2 regions of the Clostridium sp. TJA032 genome follow, and region 1 is predicted to be linked to the other one. Evidence: predicted binding sites of a transcription regulator. Region 1 holds the regulator's gene; the other holds the start of a gene.
What was found. Region 1 encodes Rex, which represses fermentation and respiration genes when NADH is low (regulators of the CRP and FNR family bind a similar motif). Its sites were predicted from a motif close to ATTGTTAANNNNTTAACAAT; they were not measured.

Region 2: the regulator Rex is predicted to act here: its motif matches at 2,167-2,186, upstream of AC4FRL_RS03890 (DUF1002 domain-containing protein).

Annotation. Positions count from the first base shown of each region.
Region 1 covers NZ_JBZEFB010000003.1:42,836-48,303, reverse strand. The annotation lists gene AC4FRL_RS08505 (zinc dependent phospholipase C family protein) at 1-90, shown strand, start outside; gene AC4FRL_RS08500 (cation:proton antiporter regulatory subunit) at 163-801, shown strand; gene AC4FRL_RS08495 (ArsR/SmtB family transcription factor) at 902-1,261, shown strand; gene AC4FRL_RS08490 (heavy metal translocating P-type ATPase) at 1,314-3,494, shown strand; gene AC4FRL_RS08485 (redox-sensing transcriptional repressor Rex) at 3,962-4,600, shown strand; gene AC4FRL_RS08480 (short-chain-enoyl-CoA hydratase) at 4,862-5,468, shown strand, end outside.
Region 2 covers NZ_JBZEFB010000001.1:854,169-858,837, forward strand. The annotation lists gene bioB (biotin synthase BioB) at 1-163, opposite strand, end outside; gene AC4FRL_RS03885 (biotin transporter BioY) at 182-736, opposite strand; gene AC4FRL_RS03890 (DUF1002 domain-containing protein) at 911-2,005, opposite strand; gene AC4FRL_RS03895 (AAA family ATPase) at 2,311-4,669, opposite strand, start outside.

The sequences.
Region 1 (5,468 bases):
GCTTACTTTGCTTGTATTAGTGTAGTTAGATATATAAATGATAGCATAGTTGCTAATACTAAAGCAGTTTACTCAGCAGCAATAGCTTAATACAAAAAATTCCTTTAATGAATAAAATATGTTAAAATTATAATATAACATTTTTTATAGAAAGGGATAAATATGGAGATTAAAGTAAATGAGCCTATGTATAAGCAAATAGCCTTAGATATAGCTGGAAGAATATATAATAATGATATAAAGGTAGGGCAAAGGATACACGGAAGGTCAACCCTAGCAAGTAGTTATAATGTATCTCCAGAAACTGTAAGAAAAGCTGTTAAGCTTTTAGAGGAAATGAAAGTAGTATCTTCTAGTAAGGGTAGTGGGATAACTATCATTTCAAGGGAAAATGCTTATGATTTTATAAATAGGTTTCATTCTATAGAAAGCGTAGCTTCATTAAAACAAAGTATAGATTTTTTAATGGAAGAAAAAAAGTCTATAGAAAAAAGTATAGGAGAAATGATTGATAAAATAGTAGATTATTCTAATAGGCTTAGACATACAAATCCACTAACTCCTATAGAAGTAGAGTTGCCAAAGGAATGTTTTTTAATAGGAAAGAGTATTTCGGATTCAAGATTTTGGCAAAACACAAAGGCTACAATTGTTGCTATAAGAAGAAAAGGAAATCTTATAATATCTCCAGGGCCATATATAATTTTTGAACAAGATGATATCTTACTTGTTGTAGGAGAAGAAGATATTTTAAAAGAAATAGAGATATTTTTAAAAAGAGAAGTGAAAGACTATATGTAAAATATAGTCTTTTTTTATTGCATTTTTTAGTAATTTAACATATAATAAAAATGAACATATGAACAGATGCTCATATATAAAAATAATAGGAGTCTTGTATATGAATAATAATAAAATAGAAAGTTGTAATTGTCTTGATATCCATGAGGATATTCTACGTAAAGTTAAGGAACATTTACCAAAAGAAGAAGTGCTTTATGAATTGGCAGAAATATTTAAGGTTTTTGGTGATTCAACAAGAATAAAAATATTATGTGCTCTTTTTGAGGGAGAAATGTGTGTATGTGATATGGCTGAGTTATTAGGAGTAAGTCAATCAGCTGTTTCTCATCAGCTTAGAGTTTTAAAACAAGCTAGATTAGTTAAGTTTAGAAGAGATGGAAAAGTAGTTTTTTATTCTTTAGCAGATGACCATGTTAAACATATATTTAATGAGGGATTAAATCATGTTTTAGAATAATTCAAAAGAAAAAATAAAATAATTATATTTTAATGAAAAGGAGGTATTTAAAATGAATGATATCAAACTTTATTTAGAAGGATTAAATTGTGCAAACTGTGCAGGGAAAATTGAGGATAAAGTTAATAAACTTCCAGAAGTTAAAGAAGCTGTACTTAATTTTTCAACAAAACTTTTACTTGTAACACCAAAAGAAGGTGTTTCAAAGGAAGGACTAGAAGAAAAGATAAAAAAAATAGTTTTAGATTTAGAGCCAGAGGTAAAAGTTTTAAAAAATAAAAGTGATATGAAAAATAATAGTCATGTTTGTGAAGATTCATGTTGTCATGAAGGTAGTCATAGTCATGCTCATAAGAAGGAAAGTAATAATTCAATTGCTGGCAATATAGATAAAAAAGAATTATTAAGACTTGCAATTGCCTTAGCTTTATTTATTATAGGAATGATAGTTAAATTAGATAAAACTTATGAGTTTATTATTTTTGGTATTGCTTATATTATAGCTGGTGGAGAGGTTCTTTTAAGAGCATGTAAAAACATTTTAAAAGGACAAGTTTTTGATGAAAACTTCTTGATGTCTATAGCTACAATTGGGGCTTTTGCCATAGGTGAGTTCCCAGAGGGTGTAGCAGTAATGTTATTTTATGAAGTAGGAGAACTATTCCAAGATTATGCAGTAAATAAATCAAGAAAATCTATATCTGATTTAATGAATATAAGACCAGATTTTGCAAATTTAATAGGTGAAAATGGAGAAGAGAAAAAAGTTTCACCAGATAAAGTAAGTGTTGGTTCAACAATAATTGTAAGAGCAGGTGAAAAAATTCCTCTAGATGGTATTGTGTTAGAAGGAGAAGGAACTCTTGATGTTTCAGCTTTAACAGGAGAATCACTTCCAAAGGAAGTTGATAAAAAAGATGAAGTTTTAGCAGGTTCTATAAATAAAAGTGGATTATTAAAAATAAAAGTAACAAAAAGTTTTGGTGAATCTACAGTTTCTAAGATATTAGATTTAGTTGAAAATGCAGGTAATAAAAAATCACCAACAGAGAAATTTATAACGAAGTTTGCAAGATATTATACACCAGTTGTAGTATTTTCAGCTTTAGCTCTTGCCATAATACCTCCTTTAGTTATGGGAGAAAGTTTTTCTCCTTGGATTTCAAGAGCTTTAATATTTTTAGTTGTTTCTTGCCCTTGTGCATTAGTTGTATCTATACCACTTGGTTATTTTGCTGGAATAGGTTTAGCATCTAAAAATGGTATATTAATAAAGGGTAGTAATTACTTAGAAGCTTTAAATAATGTAGAGAGTATAGTTTTTGATAAGACAGGAACTTTAACAAAAGGTACTTTTAAGGTTCATAAAGTACAAAGTACAAGCAATTTAAAGGATGAAGAATTATTAAAGTTAGGAGCTTATGCAGAGTATTATTCAAATCATCCTATTGCTAAGTCTATAGTTAGTGAGCTAAAAGAAAAAGTTGATAAATCTTTAATTTCAGATTATGAAGAGATTTCAGGTAAAGGAATAAAGGTTAAAATTAACAATGATATCTTTTTAGCTGGTAATTCAAAATTAATGGATATGTTTAATATAAAAATATCTAAAATAGATGAAATAGGAACTGTTGTTTACTTAGCAAATGAAAAAACTGAGTTAGGATATATAGTTATTTCAGATGAAGTAAAGGATGATTCTAAAGAAGCTATAAGTGGATTGAAGCAAATAGGAGTAAAGCAAACTATAATGTTAACTGGAGATAATGAAAAAGTTGGAGATAGTGTAGCTAAAGAACTAGGAATTGATAAAGCTTATTGCAGTTTACTTCCTCAAAATAAAGTTGAAAAGTTAGAACATATTTTTAAAGATAAAAGTAAAGGAAAAAAGATTGCCTTTGTTGGTGATGGAATAAATGATGCACCTGTTTTAGCTAGGGCTGATATAGGAATAGCTATGGGTGGTGTTGGTTCTGATGCAGCTATAGAAGCAGCAGATGTAGTTATAATGGATGATAAGCCAAGTAAGATAATAAAGGCAATAAAAATAGCTAAAAGAACAAATGCAATTGTATGGCAAAATATAATTTTTGCTTTAGGTATTAAGGTTATAATTTTAATATTTGGTGCTTTAGGAATGGCTAATATGTGGGAAGCTGTATTTGGAGATGTAGGTGTAACATTAATAGCTGTTTTAAATTCAAGTAGAATATTAAAGAGTAAAAATTTATAAGCGTGAAATTTGTCTAATGTTGTTGACAATGGTTAAATTTTTTGCTATCTTAATATGGTAAGAATACTTTCAGGCATAGGGTATAGATTGTAAATAATTCCCTTAAACTTTTATATTAAACATTATGAAATGTTTAAATAGGCTTGTGTGCACGTAGGGTTTTAGCCACGCAAGCCTTATTTTTTTTGTAGAAATTTATTAGATAAGTATAGATATGTTATAGATTACATAGTTTTAATAATATTAATTAAGAAAATAAAAATTTCTAATATTTGTAAAGAATACACAAAAATACATATATTTTTCATAGTAAAACCAAAAGAATGTTAAAATATAGACAAACTTTTTAGGGTATGATAATATTTTATAAGGTTAATTTTGTAATTTTATCATTAGATTTTAGAATATAGTCTAAAAAGTAATTGCTTTTTAAAAAAATAAAAATTTTAGAAAGAGGTGCTATTTAAATGGAAAAGAAAAAAGGCATATCTATGGCTGTAGTAAAAAGATTGCCTAAATACCATAGATATTTACAAGAGCTTATGGAAAATGATGTTGATAGAATATCTTCAAAAGAATTAAGTGAAAAAATAGGATTTACAGCTTCTCAAATAAGACAAGACCTTAACTGCTTTGGTGATTTTGGTCAACAAGGTTATGGTTATAATGTTAAGGAGTTATATAATAACATAGGAAATATTTTAGGCCTTAATAGAGATTATAATACAGTTATAATCGGTGCGGGAAATATAGGTCAGGCTATTGCAAATTACAATAGTTTTAATAAATTAGGCTTTAAATTAAAAGGTATTTTTGATGCTAATCCAAGAATGTTTGGCATAAAAATAAGAGATATTGAGATACAGGATGTTGAAAATTTAAAAGATTTCGTGAAAGAAAATGATATAGAAATAGGAATAATTTGTGTTCCTAGAACTAATGCACAAAAGGTATGTAATGACTTAGTTGAAGGTGGAATAAAAGGTATATGGAACTTTGCGCCTTTAGACTTAAATGTTCCTAAAAATGTAAAAGTTGAGAATGTACATTTAAGCGAAAGTATGATGACTTTAGTGTATCTTTTAAATCATAATGACGTAAAATAAATTGGATTTATTTTATAAAAATTTGTTTAAAATGGAAAATTAGTATTAGATTTTCAAAAAAATATATTGAAAAATTTACTATTAAGTTTTATAATTTAATTGAAGTACAGGGTACTTCAATTATTTTTTTGCCTTTGCTTGTTACAAAATTAACAATTAATTATGTGAAAGTTTAGGATAATAATGGTTATATTGTTATAAATTACTTTAAAAGTCATTTACAACCGTATATCCGCTATGGTATATGAGGGAGGAAATAAAATGGAATTAAATAATGTAATCTTTGAAAAGCAAGGAAACATCGGAGTTTTAACAATTAACAGACCTAAAGCATTAAATGCACTAAACTCAGAGACACTAAAAGATTTAAATACTGCTATAGAAAATATAGAAAAAGATGATGATTTGTATGTTGTTATTTTAACAGGCGCTGGAGATAAAGCTTTTGTTGCAGGTGCTGATATAGCAGAAATGAAAGACTTAAATGAAGAAGAGGGTAAAGAATTTGGATTATTAGGAAATAAGGTATTTAGAAGATTAGAGAATTTAGACAAGCCTGTCATTGCAGCAATTAATGGTTTTGCTTTAGGTGGTGGATGTGAAATTTCTATGTCTTGTGATATAAGAATAGCTTCTTCAAAAGCTAAATTTGCTCAACCAGAAGTTGGTTTAGGTATAACACCAGGTTTTGGTGGAACTCAAAGATTACCAAGAATAGTTGGACAAGGCAAAGCTAAAGAACTTATTTATACAGGAGATATTATAAAAGCTGATGAAGCTTTAAGAATTGGGTTAGTAGATAAAGTTGTTGAACCAGAAAAATTAATGGAGGAAGCAATGACTTTAGCAAAAAAAATAGCTAATAATG
Region 2 (4,669 bases), on a different contig from region 1:
TTATAGAACACAACTCAACAGTATCTCCACATAATTCTTTTCTAATATTATTAGCCTCTTTAAGCAGTAAATCTAAATCACTATAAAAAAGTTTTATTGCCTCCTCCTTAGTTAATTTTATATTATTTATAGCTTTATTCTTCATTTTTAAAATAAAACTCATAAAATCCTCTCCCAATCTTTAAATATATCCTAAAGCCTTAAGTCTCACATATAACTTAGAGCCAACTAAAGCAACTATAAATGTTAATAACAAATCGCTAGGTAAAAATGAAATTGCACCAATGCTTATAGCTGAAATAACACTCATAGTACTTCCTAAATAAAAATTATATATTAAATACATATAAGATACTCCAAATAAATAAACTACTAAAAGCCCTAAAACTCCTGCAAAAAATAGATTCTTAGTATTTACAACCTTTAATTTTTCTCTTATCTTTCCTATAACATAAGCTGCAAATATGAAACCAATTAAATATCCAAAGGTAGGTTTAAGTATATAAGAAGGTCCACCTCCCTGCGTAAAAATAGGGATTCCTAAAAGCCCAACTAAAACATATACTATTTGTGCTAGTGCTCCTCTTTTAGCTCCAAGTAATATTGCACCTAAGGCACAGAAAAAATATTGCAAAGTAAATGGTACTATAGGAATTGGTATTTTTATAAAAGCTCCTATAGCTGTAAGTGCTGCAAAAATAGGTATAAGAGTTAAATCTCTTGTTTTAATACGCATAAATTAGTTCTTCTCCTTTTATAAATATTAAGTAAATATTTTTTAAATTTACAAATATTATAATATAGTATGAAACCCTTATTGTCAACCAATTAATTATTTAAGGTTTACAATAAGGATATTAAAAGAACCTATATGAAAATTTTTAATCACATAGGCTCTTAAGATAATTCTTTAATTGTTATTATTATTGTTATTATTATTGTTATTATTGTTATTACTATTATTATTGTTAGTATTAGTAGTATTTTCAGAGTTATCCTCAGGTTTATCTTGTATATTTTCTTGATTTTCTAAATCATCTTGATTTTTACCAGTCTTTATAATTATATTTCCATTTTCATCATAAGTTATTCCATCTTTAACCTTCTCACTAGCTGAACTAAACATATTTACTATAAAGTCTTTTATATCTCCTAAAATATTTTTTATACCATTTAAAGCCTTTTCTATAATACCACTTTCTTCTAAATGTCTACCTGTTTCTTCTAAAACCTTATTTAACTTTTCATTCATGTCCTTTAAAGACTCTTTCATAGAAGCATAATTATAATCTAAATCATTTATTTTTGACATAAATTTTATTGTCTGCTCCTGTTGTCCTTGAGTTAATATTATATTGTAATTATTAGTAACATTATTTACTATTTTCCCTATTTCCTCATCGTTTTTAGGTTTATCTTTTATTACATCTGTCTTAATATCATTTACAACTACAGCGGCCTCATCTTTTCCTAAGGTTTCTCCATCTTTAGTTTTAGCATCACTTAAATTGTTAGTTAATGATATTTCTTCTCTTGCAGCTTCCTTTTTTGGCAAAGCTAATTCCTCTCCAGAGGCATCTTCAAAACCCTTTAATATTCCTGCTAAAGCTGCTGTTCCTGTAACTTTAAAAGGTGCATCAGCCTTTACATCAGCATTATTTACTCCTGAAGTAAGAAGTGCATTTGCAAGCATACTCCCTGTTACTTCTGTTAAGTTATTTGTAATTACATTTATTCCACCTTTATCCTTAACAACTACATAAGAACTAGAGATTGATTGACTACTTTTAGGTATTGGTTTGCTAGTATCTAAACCTAACTGTTCTCTTATATCTTGATTTGTTACATTTATTATTTTAACTTGATTTTCTTTTACTCCAAAAGCTTTTAACATCTCTGCTCTTTCTGCCTCTGTTAAATTAGCTCCTAAAGTAACTACTGCTTCGCTTTTTTGCTCCTTTGCAAAAATTTCAGTGCTAAAGCCAATTGTTAATGTACTAATCAAAGCACCACATATAAATTTTATAAACCTTTTTCTTTTAGCCATATAAATTTATTGAAAATAGATTAAAATCTCTTTTCAAACTCCCTCCCTATTTTTAATTTTATTTTAATTTTTTAAATTAAATTTTATTAAATTTAACTCTATGTTTTAAAATTATATCACTTTATAAAATATTAAAAATTAAAATTTAATTACTTTAATATTTCATAAAAACTCTAATAAACAAAACCTAGTATAACTTTATATTATACTAGGTTTTATTTATCTATATTACTTTATATTTATCTTTTATACTTAAAATAGTCCTAATTCTGTGTTATGTTCTTCTTTAAAAACAACTCTACCCCTTTTTGTATATCCTCTACTGTAATTTTATTTATTGTACTTGAATCAAAACCTTCATCACAAAGTCTAACACTTTGCACTCTTATTAAATTATCTAAAAACTGCTTTATCATAAGTCCATTTTTAAGAGCTAATTCTCCAAATTTCTTTTGCATATCCCCAATAGAGTTTTCTAAAGTTTTTTTAACTTCCTCTTCTAAAGTAAAGCCCTTTTTAACTAAAGTACTTAAAGCAATATCATATAATTCTTTTTCATTATAATTGCCAAAGTCAATCCAAAGAGGAAATCTATAATTTAACCCCTCATTACTTAAAATAAGCTCCTTCATTTTTCCTCTTATTCCACCTAAGACAATTATTATTCTATTACTATTGCTATCTATAAATTTTATAAGGTCTGATACAATCTCATTATATCTTTCTTCTCCATAGAAAGTATTCCACTTATCTATATAAAGCACTTTCCCAGTATGCCTATTTAATATATCTTCTACTTTCATACCTGAGTTAATCATAGCCATAAATTCATACTTATCTATTTGAACTATATTTTTAGCCTTAATTATTCCCATGCTATATAACATTTCTGAATATATATTTAAAACAGTCTTTTTCCCTGTTCCACTCTCACCTGTAAATACCATATTCATATACTTATTTAAATCAACTTTAAAACCAAGCTTCTTTCTTTTTTCTCTTATTTTCATTAGTTTATATTGTCCTCTTAGAAAATCCTTAAGTTCCTCATTACCTATTAAATCATTTAATCTCTTTTCTAAGTCAAAGTGATTATCATATTTTATTGCATTCATAGCTTTTATATCTTTTGTATTTATAAGATTCATTTCATAAACACTTATATCACTTTCTGCAATTCTAATACTTTGATTTCTTATAAGTTGTTCTACATAATTTCTTACCATTCTTCCATTTCCAGATTGAGCATCTGAATTTTCATATATATCAACAAAATTTTTCTTAAGCTCTGAATAGGCATTTTTAGAAAGCTTAAAACCTTTAGATTCTATTAATTTTATTGCCATCTCTAAAAGTTCATTAGGATTATAGTCTTCAAATTTAGTCCAAAGAGGAAATCTTGACCTTAAACCTATATTAACATCAAAAAAGTTTTCCATTTCCTCCTCATATCCTGCTAAGATAACTATTACCTCTCCTGCATAATCCTCTATTAATTTTAAAAGTGTTTCTATAGCTTCCCTTCCTATAGAATCATTAGCTAAAGTATAAGCTTCATCTATAAATAAAACACCACCTATAGCTTCTTTAAATTTTTCCTCTGTTTTCTTTGAAGTTTCTCCTTGAATCTCTGAGACAAAACTTGACCTATCAGTTTCAATTAACTGTCCAATTTTTAAAAGACCCATACTATTTAACATTTCAGCTACTAATCTAGCTATACTAGTTTTTCCTGTTCCAGGATTCCCTGCAAAAACCATATTTAAATTTTGTTCTATCTTTGTGTTTACTCCAACAGATTTTCTTTTTTCTTGAGCTATAATAAGTTTATACTGACTTCTTAAAAAGTCCTTAACTTCATCAAGGCCTATTATTTCTTTTAATTTTTCTTCTAAATTAAATTTTGCACTTACCTTAAAGTTAAAATTATCTTTCTCTAAAAGGTCAATAGCTCTTTCCTTATTTACTAAATATTTTTTAGAGGCATCCATTATAGCATTTTCTACAATATTTCTAACAAATCTTGCATTCCCTAAATCACTTTTGCCTACCATTTGATTTTTAGAAAATAATTCAATAAGCCCTGCCTTTGCATTTTTTGCAATTCTATATCCCTTAGATTTTGCAATGTTAACTGCTATTTCATACATTTCTGAAGGGGTATAGTCTTCAAATTTTATTACATTTGGAAATCTTGATTTTAAGCCTTGATTAAAACTTAAAAACTTTTCCATATCCTTTTCATATCCTGCTAAAATAACTGTTATATTATCTCTATTATCTTCTATTCCCTTTAAAAGTGCATCTACTATTTCATGTCCTGTTTTATCATTTTCATCCTTACATAAAGAATATGCCTCATCTATAAATAAAACTCCTCCTAAGGCAGATTCTATTATTTCATTTGTTCTTCTTGCAGTATCATTAATTCCATCCCCTATAAAATCTGCTTTACTAACCTCTTTAAATATATTTTCTTTTATCATTCCTAAAGCATATAAATATTCAAAGGTTATTCTTGCTGCATTTGTTTTTCCTGTTCCAGCATTTCCTGCAAATATCATATTCAAAGAGATTTTAGTTGTTTTTAATCCAAGTTTCTCTCTTATTTTTTGCACCTTA